DNA from 4 places in the Heyndrickxia sp. FSL W8-0496 genome. Region 3 is predicted to be linked to each of the others. Evidence: riboswitches for the same ligand, from Rfam matches in the RefSeq annotation. Region 3 holds a riboswitch; each other region holds the start of a gene.
The links. Region 3 has a riboswitch for S-adenosylmethionine ahead of NST63_RS02320 (methionine ABC transporter ATP-binding protein). Riboswitches for the same ligand answer to the same signal wherever they lie in the genome.
Positions count from the first base shown of each region.

Region 1: it holds a riboswitch for S-adenosylmethionine, as region 3 does, so the genes downstream of both, metK (methionine adenosyltransferase) here and NST63_RS02320 (methionine ABC transporter ATP-binding protein) in region 3, are expected to answer to the same signal.
Region 2: it holds a riboswitch for S-adenosylmethionine, as region 3 does, so the genes downstream of both, NST63_RS23040 (transporter substrate-binding domain-containing protein) here and NST63_RS02320 (methionine ABC transporter ATP-binding protein) in region 3, are expected to answer to the same signal.
Region 4: it holds a riboswitch for S-adenosylmethionine, as region 3 does, so the genes downstream of both, ssuE (NADPH-dependent FMN reductase) here and NST63_RS02320 (methionine ABC transporter ATP-binding protein) in region 3, are expected to answer to the same signal.

Region 1 is NZ_JBBOXX010000001.1:1,501,233-1,507,250, forward strand. Features, by position in the region: gene NST63_RS07510 (alpha/beta hydrolase family protein) at 1-278, shown strand, start outside; gene NST63_RS07515 (DUF2584 domain-containing protein) at 320-562, shown strand; gene pckA (phosphoenolpyruvate carboxykinase (ATP)) at 853-2,442, opposite strand; SAM riboswitch class I at 2,684-2,865, shown strand; gene metK (methionine adenosyltransferase) at 3,147-4,343, shown strand; gene asnB (asparagine synthase (glutamine-hydrolyzing)) at 4,672-6,018, shown strand, end outside.
Region 2 is NZ_JBBOXX010000001.1:4,542,590-4,548,607, forward strand. Features, by position in the region: gene NST63_RS23020 (nucleoside transporter C-terminal domain-containing protein) at 1-684, shown strand, start outside; gene NST63_RS23025 (amino acid ABC transporter ATP-binding protein) at 950-1,705, opposite strand; gene NST63_RS23030 (amino acid ABC transporter permease) at 1,698-2,432, opposite strand; gene NST63_RS23035 (amino acid ABC transporter permease) at 2,445-3,152, opposite strand; gene NST63_RS23040 (transporter substrate-binding domain-containing protein) at 3,171-4,034, opposite strand; SAM riboswitch class I at 4,184-4,293, opposite strand; gene NST63_RS23045 (sensor domain-containing protein) at 4,420-6,018, opposite strand, start outside.
Region 3 is NZ_JBBOXX010000001.1:404,502-410,519, forward strand. Features, by position in the region: gene NST63_RS02290 (MFS transporter) at 1-533, shown strand, start outside; gene NST63_RS02295 (hypothetical protein) at 714-854, shown strand; gene NST63_RS02300 (hypothetical protein) at 910-1,143, shown strand; gene NST63_RS02305 (spore germination protein) at 1,367-1,603, shown strand; gene NST63_RS02310 (hypothetical protein) at 1,639-2,112, opposite strand; gene NST63_RS02315 (L,D-transpeptidase) at 2,453-2,791, shown strand; SAM riboswitch class I at 2,940-3,058, shown strand; gene NST63_RS02320 (methionine ABC transporter ATP-binding protein) at 3,143-4,168, shown strand; gene NST63_RS02325 (methionine ABC transporter permease) at 4,158-4,820, shown strand; gene NST63_RS02330 (MetQ/NlpA family ABC transporter substrate-binding protein) at 4,866-5,714, shown strand; gene NST63_RS02335 (M20 family metallopeptidase) at 5,798-6,018, shown strand, end outside.
Region 4 is NZ_JBBOXX010000001.1:2,914,310-2,920,327, forward strand. Features, by position in the region: gene NST63_RS14765 (GNAT family N-acetyltransferase) at 215-775, shown strand; gene NST63_RS14770 (nucleotidyltransferase domain-containing protein) at 1,390-2,160, opposite strand; gene ssuE (NADPH-dependent FMN reductase) at 2,431-2,976, opposite strand; SAM riboswitch class I at 3,070-3,174, opposite strand; partial or broken gene NST63_RS14780 (DUF4003 family protein) at 3,432-3,920, shown strand; gene NST63_RS14785 (hypothetical protein) at 4,151-4,324, shown strand; gene NST63_RS14790 (hypothetical protein) at 4,446-4,742, opposite strand; gene NST63_RS14795 (aminoglycoside phosphotransferase family protein) at 4,813-5,811, opposite strand.

The DNA.
Region 1 (6,018 bases), 1.1 Mb from region 3:
TAGGTGGCACGCCGAATAAATACCCAGAACGATATCAGGATCGTACGCCACTATTTTTCATTGAAAAACTAACCCAACCCATCTTGATCATACATGGGGAAAAAGATGAAAATGTATCTATTGAACATGCAAAAAGATTGGAGGAACGATTAACCTCATTTGGAAGGAAAGTGGAAACTTGGTATTTTGCTAATTATACTCATTATTTTCCACCAGCAATGAATCGGCAAATCGTCAATGATTTATGTTCATGGATGAAAAGTAAGCATGAAGCATGATAAAATAAGAGAAAACATGTACGAAAGAGGAGAATATGATTATGGGTATGCCATTAGAACTAAATACAATGATTGTAACAAAAGGTAAGGAACAGAGATTAGAGGAGAATCTATTTATTTTAGAGAAAGATGATTATCGTCTGTATCCAATTGAAATCCCATTAGATATTCGTCGATCAAAAGAAAGCGATACAAGCGGGACAGCAGTGATTAAAAAGATGGAGTGGGAAAACGGAAAAACGAGAATTATTTATCAACTTGTTTCTTTAAATTCGATAAACTAAAAAAAGAACTAGCAGTTAAGTAATTTTTAAAAGTAGAATGTAGAATATAAAAAAGAGGTTGATCATGTCGTATCAACCTCTTTTTATATAGCTGTTTTTGCATCGTTTGTTGCTTTTGTAAAAACCTAACTACCGATCTTACTCCCAATAAAGGATTCTAGCGGATCTTATGGAGATTGTAGTTCTTTTCTCAGTGAAATGAAACATGTAGTGATCCTCCGTCGGTACTTATTAGTTATAACTTTACTTAAATAGCAACAATGTTTGAAAAAAGGGCTTTTAATAGTAAATTATTTAAAAATCGGTCCGCCATTTACCTCAATTTCTTGTGGTACATTGTGGAATTTTTTGAAATTAGCGTTGAATTTTGCAGCAAGCTCTTTTGCTTTATCTGTATATTCCTGTTGATTCGTCCATGTTTTATTTGGGATTAACACTTCATCTGGTACACCAGGAACATGTAATGGGATATGCAGTCCAAAAATTTCATCTTGTGACGTTTCAACATGAGTTAATTCACCTTCAAGTGCAGCTTGCACCATTGCACGAGTATAGCTTAATTTCATTCGGCTACCAACACCATATTCTCCGCCAGTCCAACCTGTGTTGACAAGAAAGACTTGAACCCCATGTTCATCAATCTTTTTACCAAGCATTTCTGCATACACTGTTGCAGGTAATGGAAGGAATGGTGAACCAAAGCAAGTTGAGAATGTAGCTTCAGGTGAAGTAATTCCACGCTCTGTACCTGCTAATTTTGAAGTGTAGCCACTTAGGAAATGATACATAGCTTGTTCTTTCGTAAGCTTGCTAATAGGAGGTAACACTCCAAATGCATCAGCAGTTAAAAATACTATTGTTTGTGGATGGCCAGCAATACTCGGTTCGATAATATTATCAATCGCTTGAATTGGATAAGCAGCTCGTGTATTTTCAGTTAATGTAGCATCCTCATAAAGGGGAAGTCTAGTTTTTGGATCTATAACGACATTTTCTAAGACAGACCCAAAGCGAATGGCATCAAAAATTTGTGGTTCTTTTTCTCTTGTTAATCCAATGCATTTTGCATAGCAGCCGCCTTCAATATTGAAAACTCCATTTGAAGACCATCCATGTTCGTCATCCCCGATTAGACGGCGATTTGGATCAGCGGATAGTGTAGTTTTTCCTGTACCTGATAATCCGAAAAATAACGCAACATCACCCTCTGCTCCAACATTGGCAGAACAGTGCATAGGTAGGATGTCTTTTTGAGGTAGTAGATAGTTCATAATGGAGAAAATTCCTTTTTTCATTTCTCCAGCATACTCAGTTCCACCAATTAAGATTATACGACGTTCAAATGAAACAGCGATAAATGTTTCAGAGTTAGTTCCATCGGTCGTTGGATCCGCTTTCACATTCGGTGCTGACAATATGGTAAACTCTGCTTGATGTGTTTGTAATTCATCTTCAGTTGGACGGATAAATAATTGATGTGCAAATAGATTATGCCATGCATATTCATTTACTACTTGAATCGGTAAGCGACTCTTATTATCTGCACCTGCAAAACCTTTAAAAACAAATATTTCATTTTGTTCCTTAAGATAATTACTAACTTTTTTATATAGCTTATCAAATGATTCCTCCGAAATTGGTTGGTTTACAGAACCCCAATCAATAAGATCTTTTGTAGAAGCTTCTTCAACAATATATTTATCTTTAGGGGAGCGGCCAGTATATTTACCAGTTTCAGCACAAACAGCACCAGTTGATGTTAATTTTCCCTCTTTACGTTGTAACACTTTTTCCACTAATTGAGGAACAGATAGTTGGGATAACACATTTTTTCCAGTTAAAATTTCAGCTAATGTATTTGAAAATGCGACAGATTTCATTATACTAACCTTCCTTTATTCAAAAATTTAAAGATTGTTTTTTATTCGTTAATTAGTATAACACAATTGTATTAATAGTCTATACTATTTGTGCACATTTTTTTTAACAACATTATTTCGACATATTTTCTTCATACATTTCGTGATCTATTTAATAGGAAATAAGAGATGAATAAAAATTTTTGTAGGAACATGTTGACACGAACTTGCAAATTGCGTAATATTTTACCTTGAACGGATACTCTTATCCCGAGCTGGTGGAGGGACAGGCCCGATGAAACCCAGCAACCGGCATTCTATGTTAGAATTTTTTAGTTAGATCATAACCGATGTTTATCGATTGTGTAATCTAATTTTAAGATTTTCTAAACTAGAAAGCAATGGTGCTAACCTGACGCAAGGGAATACCTTGAACGATAAGAGTGAAAGGCGCGATAATGGATCTTAACCTTTCCTCTCATAAACATGCGGGGAAAGGTTTTATTTTTTCTATTCTAATCTTTGTAGCTATTAGGTAAATTTCTGCATAAATTTAACAAGAATACGAAAAGCCATCTTTTATACAATATCGTCTTTCTAAACCCATGAAAAGGATTTTGCTCCTTAACATTAAAGGATAAAATCTATGGTTTATTTCATACTATTAGGGAATGAGTACCGTGAAGCGTAAAAATAGATAGAAGTAATTTTTGGGAGGAATAAATATGACAAAAAAGCGTCGTTTATTCACATCTGAATCTGTAACAGAAGGTCATCCAGATAAAATCTGTGATCAAATTTCTGATGGGATTTTAGATGCAATTTTAGCTAAAGATCCAAATGCTCGTGTAGCATGTGAAACATCTGTAACTACAGGGCTTGTACTTGTTGCTGGTGAAATTACAACAAGTACATATGTGGATATTCCGAAAATTGTTCGTGAAACAATTAAAGGAATTGGATATACTCGTGCAAAATATGGCTTTGACGCAGAAACATGTGCAGTGCTAACTTCTATTGATGAACAATCTGCAGATATTGCAATGGGTGTAGATAAAGCATTAGAAGCTCGTGAAGGTCAGATGTCTGAAGAGGAAATTGAGGCTATTGGTGCAGGTGACCAAGGGTTAATGTTTGGTTTTGCATGTAATGAAACAAAAGAATTAATGCCATTACCTATTTCCTTAGCTCATAAGCTAGCACGAAGAATTTCTGAAGTTCGTAAAGAGGATATTCTTCCATATTTGCGTCCTGATGCTAAAACCCAGGTAACAGTTGAATATGATGAAAATGACAAACCTGTTCGTATTGATACAATTGTCATATCTACTCAGCATCATCCGGAAATAAGCTTAGAACAAATTCAACGTAATGTGAAAGAATATGTGATTAATCCAGTAGTTCCAAAAGAGTTAATCGATGAAAATACCAAATATTTTATTAATCCGACTGGTCGTTTCGTAATTGGTGGACCACAAGGTGATGCTGGTTTAACAGGTCGTAAAATAATTGTTGATACTTATGGTGGCTATGCACGTCATGGTGGCGGAGCATTCTCTGGTAAAGATCCTACAAAAGTTGACCGTTCAGCAGCTTACGCGGCTAGATATGTTGCTAAGAATATTGTAGCTGCAGGTCTTGCTGATAAGTGTGAAGTTCAACTTGCTTACGCGATTGGGGTAGCTCAACCGGTGTCTATTTCAATTGATACATTTGGAACAGGGAAGGTTGAAGAGGATATCTTAATCGAAGCAGTTAGAAAGCATTTTGACCTACGTCCAGCTGGGATTATTAAAATGCTTGATTTGCGCCGTCCAATTTACAAGCAAACAGCTGCATATGGCCATTTCGGTCGTCATGATCTTGATCTTCCATGGGAGAGAACAGACAAAGCAGAAGCATTACGTGACTTTTCACTTTAAAGAATGAAATGGGGCTACATGGGTAGCCCCATTTTTTATTCTTAAGGAAAATATGCACCGTAGATATTAATCACATGATTGTTGTTTACGTCGAGCCTGATTCCAAACAACCTCACCAAAGGAAAATCAAAAGCGTTACCATAACTTGGCGGGGCTGAGCAAGATGCTTGCACGTTTGTTATTCACTTGTAGTTCTTTCCATAAAAATATATATAATGTCTACTGCAAAAAAAGTAAAATAATGATAGTATAGTGGAGTGTATTTTTAAAAGGCGGTTGGCCTTTAATAAAGTATGTTAATTAGAAATGGAGTAGGTGACATACATAAATGTGTGGATTTGTTGGTTGTATTCATGACCGAGAGATTGGTTTAAGAGATTCGGATAGACAGCTTTTTAAGAATATGAATGATATTATTACACATCGTGGACCAGATGATGAAGGTTTTTTTGAAGATGAGCATATCCAATTTGGTTTCCGCAGATTAAGTATTATTGATATAGAAAGTGGACACCAGCCATTAACCTATGAAAATGAGCGCTATTGGATTATTTTTAATGGTGAAATATATAATTATGTTGAGCTCAGAAATGAACTAATTGAGATGGGACTTACTTTTGAAACTTCTTCAGATACAGAAGTAATTATTGCTCTTTATAGTCATTATAAAGAAAAAGCGGTGGAGAAACTTAGGGGAATGTTTGCTTTTACGATTTGGGATAAACAAGAGCAAGTTTTAATTGGTGCTCGCGATCCATTCGGCATTAAACCATTTTTCTATCGTGAAGAAGAAAAACGGACATTCTTTGCATCAGAGAAGAAAAGTATTCTACTTGCAATGGACCATGAAGAGCTTAATTATGATGCAGCACAACATTATATGACCTATCAATTTGTTCCTGAACCAGAAACAATGACAAAAGGAATAAAAAAATTAGAACCAGGACATTATTTTACGAAAAAGCCTGGAGAGAAGATGAAGATTGAACGTTATTGGAAAGCCTCTTTCCAACCAGTTCAAAAATCAGAGGATGAATTTGTTAAAGAAATTAGGGATGTATTATTTGATTCAGTAAACGTCCATATGCGAAGTGATGTTCCGGTAGGATCCTTCTTATCTGGAGGTATTGATTCTTCAATTATCGCATCTATTGCCAAGCAATATCATCCGAACATTAAAACATTTTCAGTTGGTTTTGAACATAATGGGTTTAGTGAAATTGATGTGGCTAAGGAAACAGCAGAAAAATTAGGTGTTGAGAATATTAGTTATATCATCTCACCTGAAGAATATATGAAAGAACTTCCTAAAATCATCTGGCATTTAGATGATCCACTTGCTGATCCTGCATGTGTTCCATTGTATTTCGTCGCACGTGAAGCGAGAAAACATGTAACTGTTGTATTATCTGGTGAAGGTGCAGACGAGCTATTTGGTGGATATAATATTTATCGTGAACCGCAATCATTAGAAGTGTTTGACAAAATTCCTGCGATTGGAAAATCTTTGTTAAAAGCATTAGCAAAAATTTTACCTGAGGGAGTAAAAGGAAAAAGCTTTATTGAACGCGGTGTGACTCCAATGGAACAAAGATATATTGGAAATGCCAAAATGTATACTGAAGAGGAGAAAAAGGATTTATTAGCTCAGTATCGAACAGGTATAGATTATACA
Region 2 (6,018 bases), 4.1 Mb from region 3:
ATGAGTATGAGTAGTATTAGTGGATCAATTATAGGTGCTTATTTATCAATGGTTCCTGCAGAATATGTATTTGCTGCAATTCCTTTAAATTGTTTAAACGCACTTTTACTTGCAAGTATGTTAAATCCTGTTGTTGTGAGTAAAGAGGAAAATATTGTGTATGTCCCGCCAAAGAAAGATCGAAAAGACTTTTTCTCAACCATTTCAAATAGTATGCTTGTTGGAATGCGGATGGTCATTGTTATTGTGGCAATGGTCATTGGCTACGTAGCGCTCACCTCTTGCTTAAATGGAATTCTAGGTTTCTTTATCCATGGTCTAACAATTCAAAGGATTTTTGGATTTATTTTCAGTCCTTTTGCATTTCTACTTGGATTAGGAAGTCAAGACGCGATGTATGTTGCGTCTTTAATGGGCATCAAAATCTCTACAAATGAATTTGTAGCAATGATGGATCTAAAAAACCATCTCAAAAATATGGCGCCCCATACGATAGCAGTTTCGGTTACTTTCTTAACGTCTTTTGCTAATTTTAGTACAGTAGGTATGATTTATGGAACCTACAACTCTATTTTCGGTGAAGAGAGCTCCGAAATTATTGGCAAAAATGTATGGAAGCTATTAGTAAGCGGGATTGGAGTATCCTTACTTAGTGCAATGATTGTTGGTCTATTTGTTTGGTAATACCCCCATCCCAATTGTTCTTGATTTGTCTATTTAATGGTTTCGTTCGTTTGTTACATTTGAAAAAGCCCCCTACCGTCGTTTTTTTCATGTAACATGGTTCATGTTTGCAGTTCGTTTATCAGTGAATTAAAAAGAATTCTCGTTCTTAAACTCTTTTTATACGTTAATACATTTACCTAAATAACAACAATGCTAAGCATTAGAAATGGGTTGTCTATAAGAGGACAAATTTATCCTCTTACTAGAAAACCCTGTTCTTTTCTCAAATATAATAAATATATTCCTTCGGTAGGACTCGTTTTAAGAACTGTTGTGTCCTTTCTTCCTTAGGTTGTGTAAAAATTTCCTTCGGTGTCCCCTCCTCTACTACCGCACCTTCATCCATAAATACAACACGATTAGCTACATCCTGTGCAAATGACATTTCATGTGTAACTACCAACATTGTCGTTCCTTCATTGGCAATCTTCTTCATGATGTTTAAAACCTCACCAACCAGCTCAGGATCAAGAGCTGAAGTAGGTTCATCAAATAAGATAATCTCTGGATTCAACGCGATCGCTCTTGCAATACCTACTCTTTGTTGTTGCCCACCTGACAATTCATTTGGATAAGCATTATATTTATCCGATAATCCAACCTTATCCAAAGATTTCTTTGCAATTTCAATTGCTTTTTCTTTTATCATTTTCCTTCCAATAATTAAACCTTCTGTTACATTCTCTAATGCTGTTTTATTATTAAAAAGATTATAATTTTGAAAAACAAACGCAACCTTTTGCCTGACCTCATGAATTTGTTTTTTAGTAGCTGCTTTAAGATTTACATTCATATTCCCAAAAACAGCCTGACCTTGATCGGCCCTTTCAAGAAAATTAATGCATCTTAACAATGTCGTTTTACCAGATCCGCTAGGACCAAGAATAACAACAACATCTCCTTTACTTATGCTCAAATTTACCCCTTTTAATACTTCACTTTTCCCAAATGTTTTATGCACATTCTTAATTTCAAGCATACTGTTGCCCCCCTTTTGCTGTAGTTGTTTTATAGGAGCTAAGTTTTCTTTCAAATAGCTTGAACCCATATTCCGTTAAGCTACAAATAATCAAATACACGAGAAAAATATCAATATAGGCCTCAACATAGTTATATCCTACATTTGCCGCTACCTTTGCCTTTAAAGTAATTTCAGGTAAGGACATAGCATAGCCTAAGGAAGTTGCTTTTATCAGATTTACCGTAGCGGTGCAAATATTTGGCAATGCCACCACTAATGCTTGTGGAATAATAATTCTTCGATAGGCTTGAACATTCGTTAATCCGACAGATTGGGCAGCTTCTAATTGTCCTTTACTTACTGTTATTAATGAGGAACGAAATATTTCAATTAAGATGGCAATCGTATTTAGAGAAAATACAATAAATGCATACCATATCGGATTCACCTCATAAACATTTTTATCTATATGGAGCTTAGAGAATAATGATGATATTACTAAAGGTACGCTGTTATAGATAATAAATATCTGAACGATTACAGGTGTTCCACGAACAAATGAAACATATATTCTCGAAAATTGACTTAAAATTGGGATGCGATTAATTCTTGTTAATGCCAATAAAAAACCAAATGGTGAGGCGACTATTAATGCGACAATCGTTATAATTAAGGCAGTGGGTACGCCTGATAAAGCAACAAAAAACGTATCGACTAAAAACTCAAGATTAAAGCTACCCTGCACTCGCGTTCCTCCTTATGTTGATTTCAATGATTGTTTTCCTTTACTAAATCCCTTTTCAAATTTTAAAAATACTTGTTCGATCACAATAGAAATAATCCAATAGATGATCGATAATGCCAAATAGATCTCTAAAGCATGTGCATTATAATTACTTGCAATAATGAGATTGGCTTTCCCCATTACATCTATTAGGCCGATCGTATATGCTAAAGAGCCTTCTTTAATTAACTCCAATAGACTGTTTCCAAAGTTTGGAATAGCTACTACAAATGCCTGTGGAAAGACAATTCTTCTATATGCCTGAAAAGGACTTAATCCCACACTAACAGCAGCCTCGAATTGCCCTTTATCCACAGATTCATACGCACTCCTTATTACTTCAGACATAAATGCGCCAAACTGAAGAGAAAAAGTAATTACTACAAAAACAATTTTGTCTACATTACTAGTCTGAACTGAAAATTTTTCTAATAGTGCTGGAACCCCATAATAGACTAGAAATAACAAAACAATCGATGGCGTACATCTTAAGGCAGTGGTGTAGCCATTAGCAATTTTTCTAGCAATTTTACCTTTTCCTATTTTTCCTATCGCCAAAATAAACCCTAGAATGGTTCCAAACATTACCGATAAGCCAGTAACAATAAATGTTACTTTTAGAAAAGGAAGCAGCATTGGGATGGATTTGAATATATAAGATGCATCAAAGTATTTTTCCATTATCCCCCTCCATTTTCCCTACTTTTTCGCTTGATCTAATACTTCAAATAAATCTCTTCCGTAAAATTTCTTACTTAACTCATTCGTTTCTTTTTTTTCTTGCAGTTGTTTGATCGCTTGGTCATATGCATCCGCAAATTCCTGCTCTTTTTTATTAAATAGTGGCCAGGTTTTTATTACGGCGAATTCATTATAGACAACATCATTAACTAAATGATGATAAGGACCATTTTTCTCCTCTACCTGTTTTTTAAAAGGACCCTCAATCATTACTCCACCATCTACACGTCCTTCATTCACCCATTGAACAACATCAACCGAAAAGGTTTCTCCTGCCTTGAGCTTAATTTTATTATCTGGGTGTGACTGATTATATTCATCAATAACTGTATACTGAGCATTATTTGCGGCAATCGGTGCGAGGGTGTATCCCGCAGAAGCAAAGTCTTCTAAACTTTTAATCTCCTTATTTTCTTTCTTTAATACAAGTCCTGTACTACTCAGTCCAAGAAATTCTTTAGGATAAATAAATTTCTTTGTCCTTTCTTCGGTCCAGAATGCATTTTTTACTCCAACCTGAAATTTCCCTTGTTCCACCCCTAATAGTAAATCATCACTCGTTGTACCTACATACTCAAATTCATATTCAGGTAAGAGTTTATCGACTAATTTCATTACCTCTACATCATACCCAGTTGGATTCCCATTCTCATCTATGTATGAAATAGGCTTGGAGGATTGATCAAAAGCTACTTTCACCTTACGAATCTTCGTTCCATTTTCATCGGTTGATGAATGATTTGCTGATGTTGTACAGCCTGCCAATAACATAACGAATGCAAAACAACTAATAATGCTAACTACCTTCCTTTTGTTCTCCATGAAAAAAATCCCCTCTCTTTACATTTTTCTGTACCTTAGCCAACAAAAAGGATATCATCTTCAACTACCCACTTTTTCATCACCCCTAAAAATCGAAAAACCTTTCTTCTACCGAAAAGAAGAAAGGCTCAAAATACTTGAACAATCTCCTCTTATCTTTCAGAACCTATTTGCTCTGCTGGAATTAGCACCGTTTAATCAAGGAGATTAAGGTTGCCGGGTATCATAGGGCCAGTCCCTCCACCGCTCTAGATAAGAAAAAACTAAATTATATATTCCTATAAGAAAACTTGGAATTACTTAAAATTTAATATATCCAGTATTCTGACTATTGTCAAGTATAAAAAAAAGGAGTATAAACTCCTTTCATCCCTAATCATCGATTTTAATGGATCCCCTTACTCATAAATGATTCAAACTGCTCAGTCTTTAAAGGCTTACTATATAAATACCCTTGTACTTCATCACATTGAAACGATTGTAGAATCTGAAATTGTTCAACTGTTTCAATTCCTTCTGCAACAACCTTCATCCTTAGCCCATGTGCTAATTCAATAATTGCCTTTGTTAGGGCAGCATCTTGAGAGTCCAAATGAATATTTTGTATTAACGAACGATCAATCTTAACATATTCAAATTGAAATTGTTTCAAATAGGTAATAGAAGCATATCCTGTACCAAAATCATCTAAAGAGAATGTAATCCCTCTTTCTTTAAAATCTTTTATCGAATCATAGACTATCTTTTCATTTTGCATAATAATTCTTTCAGTGATTTCAAATTCAAGCAAGTTTGGACTAACCCCAGTATCTTGCAAAATTTGCATTACACCTATACTCCAGTTTCTTTTCAAGAAACTTTTCGGTGAAATATTAATTGAAACAGGGACGACCGGTATGGATTGAACTTGCCAATGTCTTATTTGTTCACATACATATCGAATAACCCAGTCTCCAATGTCTACAATTAAGCCTGATTCTTCAGCAAAAGGAATAAATTCTCCTGGAAGGACAAGTCCTCGTTCTGGATGCTCCCAACGTATTAATGCCTCAGCACTGACCATTTTATTTGTTTTAACATCAATTCTAGGTTGAAAATCAACCCTAAACTCATTGTTAGTTAATGCTCTTCTTACATCCTTATCAAAGAATGTAGATTTATTTGGACACTTCATTATTGATTGGGAATATATAACATAATTATCCTTCCCAAGATCCTTTGCTCGATAAAGAGCACTATCTGTATTTTTTAGCAAAGTCCATGCATCCTTACCATCTAAAGGATATTGACAAATCCCTACACTTGCAGAAACATACAGCTCATAATCATTTATAGTAAACGGTTCTTTTATTCCTTTAATAATTTGTTCCCCTACTTGATTTAAATCATAAATATACTTGTTATTTCTTAACAAAATGGCAAATTCATCTCCACCGATTCTAGCAACCAATTCTTTATCAGGTATCATTTCAACTAATCGGTGTCCGATCTGTATCAATAGTTCATGGCCAATATCATGGTTTAAAGAGTCATTAATGTATTTGAATCGATCCATATCCAGAAAAATAATGGCAAATGATTGATTTTTTTCCTGTGAATCCTCAATCAATGATTGCAATACTTCATCAAACATTCTTCTATTCGGTAAATCCGTCAAATAATCATGATAGGCAAAATAAGCAATTTGCTCCTCATTGCTTTTTTGTTCTGTTATGTCCGAAATAATTCCATCCAGTCTTGTAATGTCTCCCTTTTCGTTTATAAAAGGAATCGTTTGATCCTGCAGCCAACGAATCGAACCATTCTTATGAATGATTCTGTACTGATGATGAATGGATTTCCCTTTCTTTAACTCACTTTGCTTCTCAAAATAAATGGAATGATCTTGCTCATAAATAATATCCTTCCATAGAAAGGAATTGGTCATCATCTCCTCAGAAGAATAACCTGTAATATTATAAAGTCCTTCAGAAACAAATAATAT
Region 3 (6,018 bases):
GTTTTGGAGTTTTTGCCACACAAGCAATGTATCTTCCTTATGTATCTGAAGTATTAGATGGTTCCTCCTTTGAATATAGTCTGTTTGCTGCTGCATTTCCATTTGGTTATATCATTGGGACGTTTATTGTAGGGAAGTTGAAGCAACCAAAAAAATATTTATATGTAGTCATGAGTTCCTCCTTATTTATTGGTGGTTGTACCTATATAGGATTAGGTTTAACAAAAGCAATCATCGTCGCCTTATTGATTGAGACAATTGCCGGAATCGTCATGCCGTTTTGGAATGTTTTTAGTACCACGCTATATCAGCGGCTTGTCCCTGAAACAATTTTAGGTCAGGTGATGTCCGTCCGTTTTCTTTTAACAAAAGCAGTTGTTCCTTTAGGGGTTGTTTATGGAACTTTCGTTGCTACAAAAATTAGTCTACCCTTTTTATTTTTATCGATTGGAGGAATTATTTGTTTCGTCTCTGGATTGGGTTTATGTTATCTAGTTATGTATTCTTCAAAACGTGAACATGTAATCCAGTGATTGATGGTATTGGCAAATAGCTGTTCTTCTTTTCATTATGGGGAATATAAATTTTATAGTGGGATGTGGAAGGAGGTTAAATGAAAATTACTCATGTTTGAAATAACAAACATTAACTTAGATCATATAAAAATTAACTCTTCGGATCATGGGAGTTCAATTTCTTTCGGTTCAACAGTGATGATTGGCAAGAGAGTATATGCAAAGAAAAATCAAGCATTTGGTCAAAATTTAGCTGATTCTATCATTCAGCTGACTCCAGTTTCTATAACTATTGATGACGATTTAGAGGATACGTTTAGTAGTAAACATTCTTTATAACAAACATGGTGTTTTCTGTTTTCTGGATTATTCCTTCCTAAAAGGGGGAGATTTGATGATATTTGCTCCAGTTACGATTAACTTTCAAAGCCTAAAAGTAAATTCCCTTGATCATTCCGCAGTATTAAATATGGGAACGAATCAATATTTAGATATTTTTGTTTCGTACAAGAGGAATCAAGGACTTGGTGAACAAAATGGTGATTTTGCTCAAATGCTGCTACCAGTTTCAGTGGTTGCTGATTCAGATGTCCTTGATTCACCATCAGTCAAAAATAGTCTTATATAAATGCTGTTTTTGTATAGTTTGTTGCCTTTGTAAAAGCACAACTGCAGGCTTTTACATCCATAAAGGATTCAGCAATTTTAATGGAGTTTGTAGCTCTTTTTTCAATGTAATGAAAGGCGCAGCGGTCTTCAGCCGATAGTTATTTGCTAAAACATTTCTAAACTGCAAAATTGATTAAGGAAAGAGCCAATATAAAAGATAGAAGCTTTGGGAGTGGTTATCAATGTTCTTTTTCACACCAACCGTTGTAAATATGCTAGGTTTTAAGATTAATTCAGTGGATAATTCATCTGTAATTAATGCTGGCCCCGTTCAAGCCATTGACCAGTTTACTTCATATAAGCGCAACCAGGCATTCGGAGAACAGAATGGGGATTTTTCTTTAATGAATCTCCCCTTATCCTCTGTTGTTGATCCGGATATTAGTGATAGTGCAACTGCCAAAAACAGTTTTATTTAGTATATGGATGTGTAAAAGCACGATAATGAGTGCTTTTACACATGAAATATACTCTCAAGTACAACCAAAGGATCGTAATATGGTCTTCCGAATTCGCTACCGGTATAGTAGAATTCAGGATTCTCCAGATAACTAAATAATGTATTTTCCTTTTTTATTTCCCATTTTAACTGTTCTTCTTCAGTGTCAAACTGATATGAGGCGGACCGTGTTGGTGTTTTGTATTTAACAGATATGGAGGCGATTGTTTCTCTATCCTTTAATATAAATATAGTCGGGTCGCCCTTTGAAAAAGCAGTAAACTCTAAGGAATCGAAAGCTGCGCGAACAGTCAAGTGACCTGCGTTTACAACAAGCCCTCTTTCTCTAAAATAATCTTCAAAGGCATCTAAAAAATCCTGAACTTTTTCTTTCAATATCGGTTGAATATTATTCTCCAATAATTTACTATTTAGTTCTTTTATTTTATTTAACTCGAATGTTAATTTTTCTAAATCACTTTTGCTCATGATTATCAAGCTCCTTATGATTGTTAAATATATTTTACCAAAAATTCTCCTCCATGATGTTATTTGTCTCTAATAGAATAGGTTAAGAACAAGAGAACCTTTCATGACACCGAGAAAAGAACTACAAACTTCATAATAACACTGAACCCTTTATTAGAAGTAAAAGTCGGCAGTAGGACTTTTGCAAAGCAACCAACTATCTGAACAGCTTTTGGTTCAAAGGAAACGAGTCTTGAGGCATTGAAAATGATTGTATCTATTTGATACATACTAAATTTTTTTATGTCTATTTGGTTCATTATCCATGAGTATGCATAATGTATGAATGGAGGTGGGGAAAGTGGCATATGAAATTCATGTATCAACAGCAAAACGCCGTTTGACATTGTTGAATGCCGGAAGAGTTGTCAAAACCTATCCAATCGGGGTGGGGAAGATGCTGACCCCTACACCTAAAGGGGTATATACAATCATCAATAAACAGCCAAATCCAGGAGGTCCATTCGGTATCATGTGGATGGGATTATCGAAGCCGCACTATGGAATACACGGGACTAATAATCCTGCCTCAATTGGGAAGCTGGTTTCACATGGGTGTATTCGAATGTACAATAAGGATGTTCTTTCCCTTTCGAAAATTGTTCCGATAGGCACTAAGGTGAGCATAAGCCGAAATTAGTGGTTAAAAAGGAATCCACTATGTCGAATTCATAGATTTCATTAAAAAAAAATTATTTGAGAAAAATGAAAAAAGATATTGACTTATATTATATTTCGGAATATTATTGAACATAATTAATTGAACAAAAATTAAATAAAATGACTATTACTTATCCAGAGAGGTGGAGGGACTGGCCCTGCGAAGCCTCGGCAACGGGTTTGCTATTTTGCAAATACCGTGCTAATTCCTGCAAGCTGATTGTTTTATCAGCTTGAAAGATAAGAAGTAGAGCGGTTAATATAAACCCTTCTTCTTATCTGTGTGTGGATAAGAAGAAGGGTTTTTTTGTTCTTGAGAGGAGAATACAACATGATTAAGTTTGAAGGTGTAAGTAAGGTTTTCCAGTCAAAAGGCAGAGAAGTTGCAGCTGTGCAGGATGTCTTCTTATCGATTGAAAAAGGGGAAATATTTGGTGTCATCGGCTTCAGTGGAGCCGGGAAAAGTACCCTACTTCGGCTGGTAAATCTATTAGAACGACCAACATCTGGAAAAGTGATTGTTAATGATCAGGAAAATTTATCGCTTACAGAGAAGGAACTCAGGATGATGAGGCAAAGAATTGGAATGATCTTTCAGACCTTTAATCTATTTAACTCCCGAACGGTGTTTGGAAATGTTGCTTATCCATTAAAACTTGCGAAGGTGCCAAAACAGGAGATTAATCGTAGAGTAACAGAGCTTTTACAATTTGTAGGATTAGCAGATAAAGCGAAGTATTATCCTGAACAATTGTCTGGTGGTCAAAAACAGCGGGTTGGTATTGCAAGAGCCCTTGCTACATCTCCAGATATTCTTATCTGTGATGAGGCTACCTCTGCATTAGATCCAGAAACTACTAGTGATATTTTGAATCTGTTAAAAAAGGTAAATGAAGAATACAATGTGACCATTCTATTAATCACCCATGAAATGCAAGTCATTCGCAATATATGTGACAGAGTAGCAGTGATGGAAAACGGAAGGGTCATAGAGGAAGGATCGGTTTTTGATATTTTCACAAATCCAAAAACACAAACAACTAAGAATTTTATTAGTTCTGTTTTAAATGACAAAATCTCTTCTAAACTATTTGAAAAATTACGATCTAACCCATCAAGTCGCTTATACAGATTAGTTTTTACTGGGGAAGAGACAAGTAAACCGTTGCTTTCTGATATTGCGAAGTCCTATCAAGTAGATGTTAATATCATTTACGGCAATATTAGTGAGTTACAGGAAGTGCTTTTTGGCCAGCTTATCGTTGAATTACAAGGGACAGATCATGAAGTGGATAAGGCAGTGAAGCATTTAGAAAGATTTGTACAAATAAAGGAGGTTACAACTCATGCAAGTTGATTGGAGTACATTTTGGCCCAGAGTAGTGCAGGCATCGGGTCAAACAGTGACTATGGTTATTTTTACATTAATCTTTTCAACAATCATTGGAACGATTATTGGTTTACTCCTTTTCGTCACTCGAAAAGGCAATATTTTAGAAAATAAAACGGTATCTACTATCTTAAATATTTTAATAAATATTATTCGACCGATTCCATTTATTATTTTTCTCGTTGCCATTAGCCCAATTACTAGGATGGTGATGGGGTCAACCATTGGAACAGCTGCAGCCATCTTTCCGATGACAATAGCAGCATCCTTCGGAATTGCACGTGTGGTCGAAAACAATCTTGTATCGATCGATCCGGGGATTATAGAAGCAGCGAAGGCCATGGGGGCAGGTAAGCTACAAATTATCTTCGGAGTATTAATCCGTGAAGCCTTGGGTCCACTAATTTTAGGAATTACCTTTATCACCGTTGGATTAATTGATTTTTCAGCCATGGCAGGTACAGTAGGTGGCGGTGGCCTTGGAGATTTGGCGATGACCTATGGTTATCAACGCTTTGATACGCAAGTGATGATTGTGACAGTTGTGTTATTGATTATTCTTGTGCAAATTGCTCAATTTGTTGGTAACTACTTAGCGAGAATTTTTCTTCGTAGATAAAAATAAAGCACTAATAAAAACATCATAAGAAAAGAGGAAATATAAATGAAAAAATCATTTTTACTAAGCATTATTGCAGTAATCACCCTTTCCCTTCTTGCTGCCTGTGGCAAAGAAACTAGTGGAAAAGATAGTAAAGTCGTGACGATTGGAGTGACAGGATCGGACGGACAAATGTGGGATATTATTAAAGAAAAGGCAAAAAAAGAGGGTATAACAGTTAAATTAAAGGAATTCTCTGATTATACGATTCCAAATCAAGCACTAGCCGATGGAGATATCGATCTGAATGCCTTTCAGCATATAGCTTTTCTAAACCAATTTAAAGAAGAACATAACCTAGATATTACACCAATTGGAACTACACAAATCGCACCTATGGGAATGTTTTCTGATAAATATAAAAATCCTGACGATATCCCGACTGGAGGAGAAATTGCGATTCCTAACGACCCGTCAAATCAAGCACGTGCTCTATTATTATTGCAATCAGCAGGTCTAATTAAATTAAAGGACGATTTTGGTCTATTTGGTGACCCAAGTGGGATTGTCGAAAATCCAAAGAAACTTAAGATTACACCAGTTGTGGCGCAACAAACACCTCGTGTTCTAAAAGATGTTGCTGCATCAGTCATTAATAATGGGGTGGCAGGCCAAGCAGGTCTTAATATTACAAAGGAATCTATTTATCTCGAGGATCCAAATAGTGATTCGGTAAAGCCATATATTAATATTATTGCTGCACGAACAAAGGAAAAGGATAACAAAATCTATAAAAAAATTCTTGAGATTTATCATAGTAAGGAAGTAGAGGAAGCAATCAAAAAAGATACAAAAGGTGGATCAATCGTGGTTGATATGCCAATTAAAGATCTTGATGGGATTATTAAATAAGGTTTAGTCGATTTTTTAGCATTTACTACCTTTAATTCTGATTAAAAATATATGAAAAATGAGAAATAGGAAGGGGAAAAATAATGACAATACAAACAGAAAGTTTAAGAGAAAGTATTGTAAAAAGCATTGAGGATTCAAGGGAGCTATACATTGAGGCAAGCCATAAAATTCACGAAAATCCTGAAATAGGAAATCAAGAGTTCTTTGCAGCAAAGACATTAACAGCTATTCTTGAAAAAGCTGGTTTCGAGGTAACTCGTAATGTTGCAGGGCATGAAACAGGATTTGTTGCACGAAAATC
Region 4 (6,018 bases), 2.5 Mb from region 3:
AAATATTTCACTTTTTAAAAACTGTTTGCAGAACCATTAAAAACCCCACTTATTATTTTAACATTATTCAGATAAAATTACATTTTTCGCGATTGCAGCTTTTCCGATCATACTGAAGATGAATACCCTAGCTGTAAATTCACCTGATTTGGCAGGATATTTTAAAAGAAGAATAGAATTCATACTTAGTATTTTATGCTAAAGGAGAATTTATATGATTTATCAAAAAGGCGAAATACTAGTCCGAAGACTAAGTGAAAATGATAAACATTTACTAATAAAATGGCTATCGGACCCAATGGTACTACAATTTTACGAGGGACGGGATCGACCACATGATTTAGAAATGGTAGATAAACATTTTTATGATCGGAAGAGTCAAGATGTAATTGGGTGCATTATAGAACATCGAGGAATTCCAATCGGATATATTCAGTATTATGCACTAGACGTTGAGACAAAAATTAAATACGGGTATGCAGTTGGATCTGAAATTATTTATGGCACTGACCAATTTATAGGAGAGGTAAATTATTGGAACAAAGGCCTAGGAAAGCTCATTGTAAGTTCAATGATTGATTATTTAACTACTCAGAAAAAGGCGATGAGAGTAGTGATGGATCCCCAAACCTGGAATAAACGTGCGATAGCCTGTTATGAAAAATGCGATTTAAGGAAAGTAAAACTATTACCAAAACATGAGCTACATGAAGGGGAATACAGGGATGCCTGGCTAATGGAATATACGCATCCTAAGGAGACGGATACTCTTTGAAACCAAAAATCAATGTTATAAATAATGATAGAGGAACATTATAAATACTTCTTTGAATTGAGACAGTTATATGGAGAAGGTTTAGACTTGAATTTGGGGGAAGTCTATAATTAAGAAGGATTTTGATATAGATAGAACGAGAGTGATAGGGAAAATATATCCTCAGTATTGAGGTTGGAACACATTTTGTGAGAATATTGCAGATAATCTGTCTCAGGGACGGCGATGGATACACATTATGCGAGAATATTGCAGATAATCTGTCTCAAGGATGGGGATTGGAACACATTTTGCGAAATATTGAAGAGAATGTGTGTCTAGTATGTATTTGGGAACAAATAAATAAGAGTTAATTCCCATGGTACAGAAAATGGTCTAATTATCTTTACTTTTATAGACAACATTTTCGAGGAAGCTTGTAATTTTTATGGAAGTATTACAGGTGGTCATCGACAACTGTTAACTTTATGGCTGATACAAATAAAGGAGCACTGCAATTGAGGAGATAGTTTACAGGAAAGAGCAATATTCTACCTCGCTACAAAAAAATGTACAAAACTTATAAAACCCAGCTTTCACAAAAAATAGGGAAAGAGGATGAATGGAGCATAGCATCATCCCCAAACTTCATCTAATGTCTCTCTAAATAAGTGATTTAATTTGTCCGTTGGGTCAACCACCTTACTATTTAAAGTGTGAGCAAAATCAGTTAAATGAGCCATTTCCTTTTTTAAATAATGGTAAAGCATATCGTTTCTGAGTTCCTGGTCGCTTTCATCGCCATGTTGCTTTCTTTCAAGCAATTGATTAATAGTTGTTTTGATTTCATCCTCTTGAATCATTTGTTCAAGCAACACAGCAAATTCTATTGGTGGGAAAGTGTTGTATGTTTCAATCCATTTACATGCTAAAACAGGGCGAAGTACATAAAAATATTTTTTAATTTTCACATAATCTTTCTCCATAAAATTGTGAAAGTTTCGTTTACCCATATTTAAATAATGGTACATGGAAGCGGTAGGAACAAAAACTTGACTTGATAGATTTTTCATTTTCTCAATTGTTGAATAAGCTTGATAATAAACAATACTAGAATTCAACCACTCAAGAAGCGAAGGATTTGATTTTCGAAAAAGCCTTAAAGCTTTTGTTAATTCCCATCCATTCATATCAAGTAAATCATTAATAGGTAATTCTATTACATCCCGTTTCTGGTCGATAGATAAATACCAATCTTTTGAATGAATATAAATGAACCGAACATCATAATCACTGTCCTTAGAAGGAACCCCCCATGCACGACTACCAGATTCACATGCATATAATATCTTCACTCGATAGGTTTCTTCAATTTTCATTATTTCTTCACTAATTCTTTTTCTCATAAAATCCCCCCTTATATTTGTCATTACTTATTAAAATAAATGATTCTGATGAATACTTTTTTTCGTATAGTTGTTGCTTTTGTAAAAGCCCAACTACCGGCTTTTACTTCCAATTAAGGATTCTAGCGGTTCTTATGGAGATTGCAACTTTTTTCTCAGTAAAATGAAACGTGTAGCGATCCTCAGTTGATATTTATTAGTGATAACTTTACTAAATAGCAACAAGGTTTGAGAAAAGAGCCTTAATTTAAAACACAGTAACATCTTCAATTATGCTATAAACGGATTTTTAATTTGAATGGATCGAACAAAATCATTTAACTGTACGTATAGTCGATTTACGATCTCCACATCAATAATAGGACTATCTTTACTCATTCGATCAATTTGGCTATCTAAAATATATATCCCATGCGTTGGCTTTCCTTTTAAACTATTGATTAGTGGTTTTAGTGCATATTCTATTGCTAAAAGATGGGCACCTGTTCCTCCTACCATTAATGGAAATACAGGTGTTCCTTTTAATGCACCCTCTGGTAATAAATCAATGAGTGACTTTAAAGCTCCTGTATAGGAAGCTTTATATACTGGAGAGCCAATTAGAACTCCATCTGCTTCCTCCATCACTTCTGTAAATTTTTTTATTTCTATACTGTTATAATACTCCTTTATTAAGTTTACCGGTGAAAAATCTAAAACAGATAAAAATGTTATAGAAAAACCTTCGCTTTCAAGTATAGTTTGTATATGTCGAAGAACTACTTCGATTTTTGACTTTTCTTGAGGACTCCCACAAAGAATGACAATTTTATTCATAAGTTATCCCTTCCTTTAGAGCTTTAATGAAAAATTAGCAATAAAAAAGTCCTCCATTCAAAAGAAAAGAGGACTTTACTGTTCATGTGATCTCTCTTATCTCTCAAGACTATGCTTGCTGGAATTAGCACCTTTCTACTTCATGTAGAGGTTGCTGAAGCGTCAACGGACCAGTCCCTCGGCTTCTCTTGATAAGAATTATTTCATTGTGAATATCATATATACAAAGGATAAATTTGTCAAGAATTATTCCAAGTATTTTTATAGGTTATAATAGTATTAATCAATCACTCATTTGAAACTTTTTTATACCTACATACGTAAATAAAAGTACAAATTAACAAATTGGGGGAGCTTTCATGTTACAGGACATAGCAAAACAAGCAGAAAAATTCGTCTCTTCTTTCGATGCCTTAACAAATGCTATTAGTTGGGGTATCGATAAACGAATTTGAATGAGTATTGCTTCACAGTTTATGATATCTGGCAAGGAACTAGAACCTAAAGAATTTCTAAACGTATCTGATTTTCTAAAAAAAGACATAAAGTGGTATTCAGGTATAAATCAGGAGATGAGATATACATTAGCATCTTTATTAATTAATCAATTTCCCGATCCGATTCAGGCATTCAGTGATTTAAAAGAATGTTATAATGCTCTAACTAAAAAAGGATTTCACTAGGGACCATATACTTATTTAGCTGCATATACATTATTATCTCACCCAATGGAAGGGATGGATAGAAGTGATCAAGCAGGTCTAGCGATGGAGCTATATAAGGCGATGAAAAGCAAACATTTCTTTCTTACATCGAATGATGATTATCCCTTAGCCGTATTACTTACCAATATAAACTGTTCTATTGAACATCAAATGGAAAACATTGAATTTTTCTATCACTATTTAGGAGAACGAGTATTCTGCAAAGGAAATGATTTGTAATTTTTATCCCATATTCTTACTTATGGAGAAAATAATAATCGTGAAAGATTAGCAGAAAACAGCGTAAATCTATAAGAGCAATTCCGAAAGCATCACTTAAAAATTAAAGGAATTCATTTTTCCACCATTGGTGTACTGGCTTTATTAGACGAGCCTGAAAAATACATTTCTGAAATCATTTCGATTGATTTAATTCTAAATGAAAAAAACTATTCCGTTGGTATAAAGAGATGAGCTTACTATTCTCTATTCAAATGCTAGTGAAGGATAAAATCCAAGACAAAGATCTTCTTTCCATAGGAACAGCAACTAATATTCAAGCAATTATACTAGCGCAACAAGCTGCTTCGATTGCAGCAATTTCTGCTGCTACTGCAGCCGCCTCATCTTCGACTAGCAATTGATTATTTACAAATATCCAAAATCGAGTATTGGTAACCATACTCGATTTTGGATATACGAAACTATTGATTGAAGTGAATATTGTTTTTAAGTAGTATAAAAAATAGTTGGCCTCATCTCAGATTAAGGTTCCCTGAATCCAAATAACCCCATAAAAATTGGTGATAATGCTATACTTACAAAGAAAAGAAATATAATGGTTATGCCTATATATTTGAAAGGACCTCTTTCCTTCTTTTTCATTCCTATTATTCCATATCCAATGCTTAAAAACATTGAAACTAAACTACCAAAAATGATTATTGCTATTATCATTTTTTCACTAAAAGTCGGGTTATCAAATATTCGATAACTAATAATATATAACATAATTCCCAGGATGCTAAAAATGGTCGACCAAATACTTTTATTCTCAAACACCCAATCACCTCCCTATTTTGACGATTTTTCAAGTATGCTATCAAATCGTTAATAGCTATGAATGATGGAACTATATTTCATGTAAATATAAGCCTTTAGAGAATAAGAAGTCTTCCGCTTTTTTTAACCTTTTACCGTGGTATTTAACAAACAGTTCATAGCGTCTCAACAACCATTTAAATGACCGATCCCTTATATGTGAATCATCTGATCCTTCGATTAAAGGTATCATTTTTGTAAAAGAATCAAAGCTTAGTAATGCCTCAAATAATTCTAAATCCTTTATTTTCTTTCCTGTAATCTTTTTATACCCATCTAACATCGGTTCTTTAAAATCAATGCCGAACCAGGTGTAGCCCATTATAAGAGAATTCGCTAAATCAAAACGATAATCAGCAATTTTAGCTTTTTCCCAATCCAAAACAACTGCTTTTTTATTATTATCCAGTATGACATTCAAAAAATGATAGTCACCATGATTGAGAACTTCTCTATATTCAATGGTTGTAAATTGTTCCGTAAGTTTATTCAATAATTTCTTATATTCCTGATCTGAAAACTGCTTTACTCTATTTCTTAAATTTGTAAGGTACACATTTAGATAATTATCCTGCCTCAAATTAATCTTTAACAAATCATCTCGAAAAAATTTAATATCAATAGAATGAATATAACCTAGAACTTCACCAAATTGTCTATATTGAAAATTTGATAAAAGGAACTGATCAAATGTTACGCCCTGTATTTTTTCCATTAAAATAATGTTCTGTTCATCATCTTCATAATAAACGCATGGAACATTTACAAATTTTTTTAGAGCTTCACTTTTTAAAACCGAAAGTTCTTTCCTATATGTGGAGTTGTAATTAGGTTCAGAAGTATATTTCTTTAGTACGACGTCCTCGGAAAAATGCTCATCACCTCTCATGTAGCAAAGATGGAATATTGCTATATTGTTATTAAATCCAGTATTGTTTATCGCAACATTACTTATCACAATATCCTGCTTGCTTCCACTATGTTTTTCAATCATTTGTATTATCATTTTTCTAATATCATTATTTCTCACTATTCCCACCTATTTTCTAATATATATGAATCCATCATCTCATTTCTCATCATTTTTTACTGTCATTATAGAATACTGGATTTCAGTTGTCTTTCTTGAATAAAAGCACTTCAATTTTAATAGAAAATAAACTAATATAAAATTATGAGTTTTTATAATTTTTAATAAGTATAGATATTACTTAGTGTACCATATTGAAAAAGCTAG